2 regions of the Terrabacter sp. Soil811 genome follow, and region 1 is predicted to be linked to the other one. Evidence: predicted binding sites of a transcription regulator. Region 1 holds the regulator's gene; the other holds the start of a gene.

Region 1 (4,410 bases):
CGGCACTCGACGGCGAGGGCGCCCTGACCCGGTGCCGGCAGCACCTGGATCGGGTCGATGACCTCGGTGGCCTCGTCGAGACGGCCGAGCCGGGCGAGACCGGCGCGCGCCAGCACGACTGCGTCGAGCGCACCCGAGGAGACGAATCCGATTCTGGTGTCGACGTTTCCGCGGATCGGCCGGATCTCGATGCCGAGCCCGAGCGCCGCGATCTGTGCCGTGCGACGCGGCGAGCCGGTGCCGACGACGGAACCGGCGGGCAGCTCGCCGAGCGTCAGCCCGTCGCGCGCCACGAGCACGTCGCGGCTGTCCTCGCGCACCGGCACGGCGGCGACGACGAGACCCGGCTCGGGCGCCGTCGGGAGGTCCTTGAGCGAGTGCACGGCGACGTCGATGCGACCGTCGAGCAGGGCTCGTCGGATGGCCGCGGCGAAGACGCCGGTGCCACCGATCGCGGTGAGCAGCTCGCCCGAGACGTCGCCCTCGGTCGTGATCTCGACGAGCTCGACCTCGTGGCCGGCCTCGCGGAGGCGGTCGGCCACCCACCCGGACTGGGTGGTGGCGAGGGCCGATCGGCGCGTGCCGAGACGCAGGGCGGTCATGGCTGGGCCCGCTTCGGCGGCGTGGACACGTTGGCGACGTCCTTGGGCTCGAGGTCGAAGAGCTCGCGCAGGGCGGCGGCGTAGTCGTCGCCGCTGCCCTCCATCGCGAACTCCTTGACCCGCATGGTCGGCGTGTGGAGCAGCTTCTCGACGATGCGGTGCACGGCGAGGCCGACCTCGGCACGGGTGGCCTCGTCGAGGCCGGGCAGCCGCTGGTCGAGCCGCTCCATCTCGGTCGCGACGAGGGCGGCGGCACGAGCGCGCAGCGCGGCGACGGTGGGCGCCACGGACTTCTCCATGCGGCGCGTCAGGTAGTCGGCGACCTCACCGGTGACGAGCTCGCGCACACGGACGACCTGGGTCGTGTCGGCGCGGCCCTCGAGCAGGAGTCCCAGCGACTGGAGGTCGACGAGCGAGACGCCCGGGACGGCGTGCGGCCAGGAGACGACGGGCTCGACGTCGCGCGGGAGGGCCAGGTCGACGACGACCTGGGGTCGACCCCCGCGGCGGCTCGCGCTCGCGGCCAGCATGTCGGCCGTGATGACGTGGCCGACCGCCCCGGTGCACGTGACGACGAGGTCGCTCTCGGCGAGGACGTCGGTCAGGTCGTCCCAGGGACGGGCCACGCCGGACGTCGTGGCCGCGAGGCGCTCGGCACGCTCGGGCGTGCGGTTGACGATGGTGAGGGACCCGATGCCCTGGCGGCGGACGGTCGCGGCGGCGAGGCCGCTCATGCCACCGGCCCCGACGACCGCGGCGGCGACATCCTCGAGCGGGCCGAGGACCGCGGCCGCCTCCTCGAGCGCGATCTGCACGAGCGAGACGCTGTGCTGGTCGATGTCGGTCTCGGTGTGGGCGCGCTTGCCGACGCGCAGGGCGCCCTGGAAGAGCGCGTTGAGCGACTCCCCCACCTGACCCCGGCTCTGGGCCCCGGCGAGCGAGTCGCGCATCTGGCCGAGGATCTGGGCCTCGCCGACGGCCATCGAGTCGAGCCCGCAGGCGACGGTGAAGGCGTGGGCGACGGCGGCGTCGTCGTAGCGCACGTAGAGGTGGTCGGCGAGGGCCTCGGCACGGTCGGCGAGGGCGTCGGCCGGGTCGCCCGGCGGCAGGTCGGCGACGCGGCGCGCCCCCTCGGGCTCCTCGACCCCGGCAGCGAGGGCGAGCGCCTCACCGATGGCGGCGACGGCGGGGTGGAAGGCCGGCACCGACGCGTAGACCTCGAGGCGGTTGCACGTGGAGAGCACGACGGCCTCGGTGGCCGTGGCCGAGCTGAGCACGGAGGCGGCGATGGCCTCGGCACGGCCGGGACGCTCCGAGAGCGCCTCGAGCACCGACAGCGGGGCGGTGTGGTGGGACAGGCCGATGACGAGAAGGCTCATGGGGCGGCCACCGCCGACCGGAGGTCACCCGCGGCCAGCGACTTGCGCTGGGCGTGGAAGGCGAGGATCTGCAGCTCGGTCGAGAGGTCGACCCGGCGTACGTCCACGCCGCTCGGGACGGAGAGCACCGCGGGCGCGAAGTTGAGGATCGAGCTGATGCCAGCGCCGACGAGGGCGTCGCAAACGGCCTGGGCGGCGGGGGCCGGCGTCGCGATGACGCCGATGGCGATGGGATCGACGGCGTGGTGCTCGGTGAGCTCGGCGAGTGGGCGGATCGCCACCCCGACGATCTTCTCGTCGGCGAGCGCGGGGTCGTCGTCGTAGAGACCGACGATGCGGAAGCCCTTGGTGACGAAGCCGGAGTAGGAGGCGAGCGCGTGCCCGAGGTTGCCCATCCCGACGATGGCGACGGGCCAGTCCTCGGTCAGACCGAGGGCGCGGGAGATCTCGAGGGCGAGCGTCTCGACGTCGTAGCCCACGCCGCGGACCCCGTAGGAGCCGAGGTGGCTGAGGTCCTTGCGCAGCTGCGCCGAGCGCACTCCGACCTCGGCCGCGAGCTCTTCCGACGAGACCGACAGGACGCCGTCCTCAGCGAGGCGCGAGAGCGTTCGGAGGTACTCGGGAAGCCGCGCGACGGTTGCGTCGGGGATCTCGCGACGCAGTGCTGGGTCGGCGGACACTCTTGCTCACCGGCTCCTCTCGAACGAGGCGTTCTCCCACACGTGGAGCACGTGGGGACCCGATCAGGCTAGACGTTTGTGAACCCATGCACAAAGTTGACTTCGACGGCCTACCACGGCATGGGATGCGCCGGTGAGGCAGGTCACCGGAGCGCGGCGCGCAGGCGTGCCTCGTCGACCCGCCAGAAGTCGTGGCGCCGCCCGTCGACGAACGTCACGGGGATCTGCTCGGCATAACGCCGCAGCAGCTCCGGGTCGTCGTCGACGGACTGCTCCTGCCAGGCCACGCCGAGCTCGCCGGTCACCCGCTCGACGACGGCGCGCGCCTCGTCGCACAGGTGGCATCCGGCGCGTCCGAGGAGGACGACCCGCGGTGGGACCCCGGCAGCCGGGACAGCGGGAGGGTCTGGAGCGTCGAGGGGAGGCTCGCTCGTCATGCCGACCACTGTAGGCACGCTCACGGCGCCGCACGTCGGGTGCACCACAAAACGTCGTCGGGGTCCCATCCGCGGTCGCATTCCGACAGACTGTCCACAATGCGCGCGAACAGGACGTCGGGTCGCCGGCCCCCACCTGTCCTCGCACCGGGAACGACCCCGGGGCGGGCGTCGATGACGCCTGCCTGCCCGGCACTGCCGGGCACGGTCCCGGCGATCCTCGCGCCCACGGCATACGCCCCGCCGACGTGGCGCTCGGCGCTCGACGCCATCTGGTCGGCCCTGGCCGATGCAGGCGCCGAGGGTGGCGGACTGACCCGCACCTCCCCGGGCTCCCCCGGCTCTGCCGGGTGGCGGCGGCACCCGGAGCGCGACGCCGACGAGCAGGCCCGCATCGCGGCCCTCGTCGAGCTCGCCCAGGGCGGCGACAAGGAGGCGTTCGCCCAGCTCTACGACGTCTACGTCGACACGGTCTTCCGCTACGTGCTCGTCCGGGTCGCCAACCGCGCGCTCGCCGAGGACCTCACGTCCGAGACCTTCCTCCGGGCGATGCGCCGGATCGACTCGTTCACGTGGCAGGGCAAGGACATCGCGGCGTGGTTCGTCACCATCGCGCGCAACCTCATCGCCGACCACGTGAAGTCGGCGAAGTTCCGGTTCGAGGTGGCGACCGCCGACATGCGTGACGCCGACGAGCGGGTCGACGCCCCCGACACCGAGGTGCTGACCCGGCTGCGCGACCAGCGCCTCGTCTCGGCGATCAAGGAGCTCGGCTCCGACCAGGCCGAGTGCATCACCCTGCGCTTCCTCCAGGGACTCAGCCTCGCCGACACCGCGAAGATCCTCGACAAGTCCGAGGGGGCCGTCAAGCAGCTCCAGCTGCGCGCCACCCGGGCGCTGCGCAAGGCCCTCGAAGGAGTCGAGCTGTGATCCGCGTAACCCCACCGGCCCCCTCGTCGTTCTCATGGCGTAGGGACGGTGCGTGTGGGCCCGGACCGACGCTCGGCGCGCTGACCGGCGCGACCGTGGAACGTGTGAACGCAGGCGGCGGGGTGGCAGCGATGGCGGTGCTCCGGCCCCTGACGAACGACCCGCACCACCCACCCCTCGCCGCACCACGTGTCGTATGCCGTGCCGTGTCGTCCCAGCCGGGGCCGCCGGGTCGGGCGAGGGCACCCGGCACCCCCTGACGGGACGACCGACGAGGGGACCAGCACGACCAGCCAGCACACCGGCACCACGAACCAATGGACTCGAGAGACGGAGGAGGGACATGGACCTCGGTGCGAACGCCGATGGCGAGCTCCTCCAG
Region 2 (4,410 bases), on a different contig from region 1:
CGCGTTGAGCAGCATCTGCGGGCGCGGCGGGCAGCCGGGCAGGTAGATGTCGACCGGGATGATGTGGTCGACGCCCTGGACGATCGCGTAGTTGTTGAACATGCCGCCCGAGCTGGCGCACACACCCATCGAGATGACCCACTTGGGGTTGGGCATCTGGTCGTAGACCTGGCGCACGACAGGGGCCATCTTCTGGCTGACGCGACCGGCGACGATCATGAGGTCGGCCTGGCGCGGGGTCGCCGAGAAGCGCTCCATGCCGAACCGGGCGATGTCGTAGTCGGGCGTGCCCACGGCCATCATCTCGATGGCGCAGCACGCGAGGCCGAACGTGGCCGGCCAGATCGAGGCCTTGCGCATGTAGCCGGCGAGACCCTCGACGGTCGAGAGCAGGAACCCGGCTGGGAGCTTCTCTTCGAGACCCATTGCTTACTCCTTAACCTTTCCTGACGAACCCGGTGGACGCGTACCCGCTGGTGCGGGTGCTCACGTTTGCAACGGGCGTCAGTCCCACTCGAGGCCGCCGCGACGCCAGACGTACGCGTACGCGACGAACACCGTGAGGATGAACAGGACCATCTCGACCAGCGCGAAGAGGCCGAGCTTGTTGAAGGCCACCGCGAACGGGTAGAGGAAGACGGACTCGATGTCGAAGATGATGAAGAGCATCGCCGTCAGGTAGTACTTGATCGGCACGCGGCCACCACCGGCCGCCTGGGGCGTCGGCTGGATGCCGCACTCGTACGCCTCAAGCTTGGCGCGGTTGTAGCGCTTGGGCCCGACGACGAGCGAGGTGAAGACCGACAGCGCGGCGAACGCGAAGCCGAGCCCCAGCATGAACAGGATCGGGACGTAGGAGTTCATCCGAGGTCACGTGCCTTTCGGTCGTGCTTGACGTGCGAAGCAGGGGCGCAGGTGCGCGGCGCACCCATCCTAGGGGCGTCGGCATCGATTGTGCTCGGCGTCACAATGGCGCCGACGGGCGGGTGGCTCATGCGCTCGGAGCCAGCCGCGAGAGGGTGGTGATGAGGCGGTCGCTCGCGCCCTTGCTCGCGGGGTCGGCGAGGTTGGCCATGATCTTGAGCAGGAGCGGCATGAGCTTCCTGCGGGGCAGGCCGTACTTCGTCGCGAGCCGCATGACCTCGGGGTTGCCGATGGCGTGGGCGAACCAGCGACCGAGCGTGAAGTAGCCGCCCAGCTCGTCCTTCATGACCTTGGGGTATGCCGCGAGCACCCGTTCGCGCGCAGCGTCGCTCGGGCGCGCCATGGCCTGGGCGACGAGCTCCGCGCCGAGGCGCGCGGCCTCGAGGGCGTAGTCGATGCCCTCGCCGTTGAAGGGGTTGACCATGCCACCGGAGTCGCCGACGAGGAGCAGGCCGTCGGCGTAGAGCGGGGTGCGGTTGAAGCCCATCGGCAGCGCGGCGCCGCGGATCGGACCGGCCGACTCGTCGTGCTCGAGCTGCCACTCGGGATTGATGTCCTCGACCCAGCGACGCATGACGTCCTTGTAGTCGGTCTTCTGGAAGGCCGAGGTGGTGTCGAGCGTGCCGAGGCCGACGTTGGTGCGGCCGTCCTCGAGCGGGAAGAGCCAGCCGTAGCCGGGCATGAGGATGCGGTTGCCGTCGTCGTCGCGGCTCCACAGCTCGAGGTGGCTCTCGAGGTAGTCGTCGCGCTTCGGCGTCGTGTAGTAGGCGCGGACGGCCACGCCCATGACGCGGTCCTCGCGCTTGGGTCGGCCGACGGCCGTGGCGAGGCGGCTCGAGACGCCGTCGCTCGCGACGACGACGGGCGCACGGTAGGAGACGGTCTCGCCCGTCGCGCGGCCGGCGTCGTCGAGGCGCTTGGCCGTGACGCCGGTGACGCGGCCCGAGGAGTCGCGGAGCGGGGTGGAGACGCTCGTGCGCTCGTGGAGGCGCGCGCCCCGGGCCTCGGCGTGGCGGGCCAGGGTCTCGTCGAGCTGGGCGCGGGTGCGGACCATGCCGTAGCCCGGGAAGGCGTCGGACTCGGGCCAGTCGAGCTTCAGCGTGTGGCCGCCACCCTTGATGCGCAGGCCCTTGGTGCGCTGCCACCCCGTCGTGTCGACGCCGAGGGAGATGAGCTCCTTGGTCGCGCGGGGGGTCAGGCCGTCGCCGCAGATCTTGTCGCGGGGGAAGGCCGACTTCTCGAGGAGGACGACGTCGAGACCGTGGTCGGCGAGGTAGGCCGCCGTCGCGCTGCCGCCCGGACCGGCGCCGACGACGATGACGTCGGCCCGCTCGACGGGTGCAGCACCAGACCCCGAGGGGCGGGGCGCGACGCTCGAACTGGTCATGTCTCCCTGCACGCTTCCGAACCGCTTGTGAAGATCTTCACGAACTAACTTCGGGAGTCTATTCCCGCGATTTCGCGCTTGTCAGATAAGGCATGCCTAACTCTCGACAAGCCGACGGTCAGCGCTTGGTGCCGTGGTGCAGCGCGACGATGCCGCCGGTCAGGTTGGTCCAGCCGACCTGCTGCCAGCCGGCCGCCTCGACGACTCGGGCGAGCTCGCCCTGCGGCGGCCAGGCGCGGATCGACTCGGCGAGGTAGACGTAGGAGTCGGGGTTGCTCGACGTGCGGCGGGCGACCGGCGGGAGCGCGCGCATGAGGTAGTTCGAGTAGACGGTGCGGAAGACCTTGTTGACCGGCTGGCTGAACTCGCAGACGAGGAGTCGGCCGCCCGGCTTGGTGACGCGGAGGAACTCGCGCAGCGCGGTCTCGGCATCGGCGACGTTGCGCAGCCCGAAGCTCATCGTCACGACGTCGAAGCTCTCGTCGGCGAACGGCAGGCTCATCGCGTCGGCGGCCGTGAAGGCCATGTCCGGGCGACGCCGGCGGCCGACCCGCAGCATGCCGAGCGAGAAGTCGGCCGGGACGACCTCGATCTCCTCGTTGGCCCACGGCTCGCTCGACGTGCCCGTGCCCGCCGCGATGTCGAGGATGCGCTCCCCCGGCTTGGCGTCGACGGCCTTGACGACGGCCCGGCGCCACAGCCGGTCCTGCCCGAGCGAGAGCACGTCGTTGGTCACGTCGTACTTCTCGGCGACGGTGTCGAACATCGACGCGACGTCGACCGGCTTCTTGTCCAGCTGCGCACGGGTCATGCGCTCATCCTCGCACCCACGACGGGTGTGGGTCGGGTCGCACCGGCGACCACGAGAGCGGGGTGGCTCACGATCGGCCGTAGAGTTGCCACCGATGTCCACGCTTCCCGCCCCCGAAGCGCCGTCCCCCGCCGCGGGACCGACGGTCGTCGTCCGCACGGTGCCCCTCGAGGCCGCGGACCCACTGCTGGCCTACCTCCCGGCCGACGTCCCGCACGACGAGCTGCTCTCGTGGGTGCGCCGAGGCGAGGGCCTCGTCGGCTGGGGGTCGGCACTGTCGTTCGAGGCCAACGGCGACAGCCGTTTCCGCGAGGCCGAGGCCTGGTGGCGCGAGGTCAGCCGGCACGCCGTCGTGCGCGACGAGGTGGGCCGCCCGGGCACGGGTCTCGTGTGCTTCGGCTCGTTCCCCTTCGCCTCCGACTCCGCCGAGGCGGCCCGGCTCGTCGTCCCCTCGACGATCGTCGGGCGTCGGGACGGGCAGACCTGGCTCACGACGGTCTCTCTCGAACCGCAGCTCACGCTGCTCGAGAAGCCCTCTGTCGCAAGCGATCCCGAGCCTCCTCGTGACGTCGCCTTCGCCGACGGCCAGGTGTCCCCCGCCGACTACGCCCATGCGGTCGCCGACGCCGTCCAGCGCATCGGGGCGGGTGAGGTCGACAAGGTCGTCCTCGCCCGCGACCTCGTCGCGACGGCCTCCGGCCCCATTGACCCGCGCTGGCTGCTGCGTCGCCTCGCCGAGCGCTACGAGAACACGTGGGTCTTCTCGGTGGCCGGTCTCGTCGGAGCAACCCCCGAGCTGCTCGTGCGCCGCGACCAGGGACTCATCACCTCGCGTGTGCTGGCCGGCACGATCCGCCGCACCGGCGACGACGCCAAGGACCTCGCCCTCGCGGCCTCGCTCGCCCGCTCGTCGAAGGACCTCGAGGAGCACGAGTACGCCGTGCGCTCCGTCGCCGAGGCCCTCGCCCCGCACTGCTCGTCGATGAACGTGCCCGAGGCACCGTTCGTGCTGCACCTGCCCAACGTCATGCACCTCGCGACCGACGTCGCCGCCGTCAGCGCCGACGAGGCCTCGGCCCTGACGCTCGCCGCGTCGCTGCACCCCTCGGCCGCCGTCGGCGGGACCCCCACGGCCCGCGCGGTCGAGCTGATCGGGGAGCTCGAGCACATGGACCGGGGGCGCTACGCCGGCCCGGTGGGCTGGATGGACGCCAGTGGCGACGGCGCGTGGGGCATCGCCCTCCGCAGCGGCGCCATCGATCCCGGCAACCCGTCACAGATCACGCTG

Evidence for each region. Region 1 encodes Rex, which represses fermentation and respiration genes when NADH is low (regulators of the CRP and FNR family bind a similar motif). Its sites were predicted from a motif close to CTTGTGAANNNNTTCACAAG; they were not measured.
Region 2: the regulator Rex is predicted to act here: its motif matches at 2,336-2,355, upstream of ASH01_RS22235 (geranylgeranyl reductase family protein).

Annotation. Positions count from the first base shown of each region.
Region 1 is NZ_LMSX01000007.1:11,868-16,277, forward strand. It holds gene hemC (hydroxymethylbilane synthase) at 1-602, opposite strand, end outside; gene hemA (glutamyl-tRNA reductase) at 599-1,981, opposite strand; gene ASH01_RS06995 (redox-sensing transcriptional repressor Rex) at 1,978-2,661, opposite strand; gene ASH01_RS22435 (glutaredoxin family protein) at 2,805-3,107, opposite strand; gene ASH01_RS07005 (RNA polymerase sigma factor) at 3,273-4,028, shown strand; gene ASH01_RS07010 (DUF5667 domain-containing protein) at 4,372-4,410, shown strand, end outside.
Region 2 is NZ_LMSX01000014.1:94,826-99,235, forward strand. It holds gene ASH01_RS22225 (NuoB/complex I 20 kDa subunit family protein) at 1-426, opposite strand, end outside; gene ASH01_RS22230 (NADH-quinone oxidoreductase subunit A) at 505-864, opposite strand; gene ASH01_RS22235 (geranylgeranyl reductase family protein) at 992-2,311, opposite strand; gene ASH01_RS22240 (demethylmenaquinone methyltransferase) at 2,430-3,122, opposite strand; gene ASH01_RS22245 (isochorismate synthase) at 3,217-4,410, shown strand, end outside.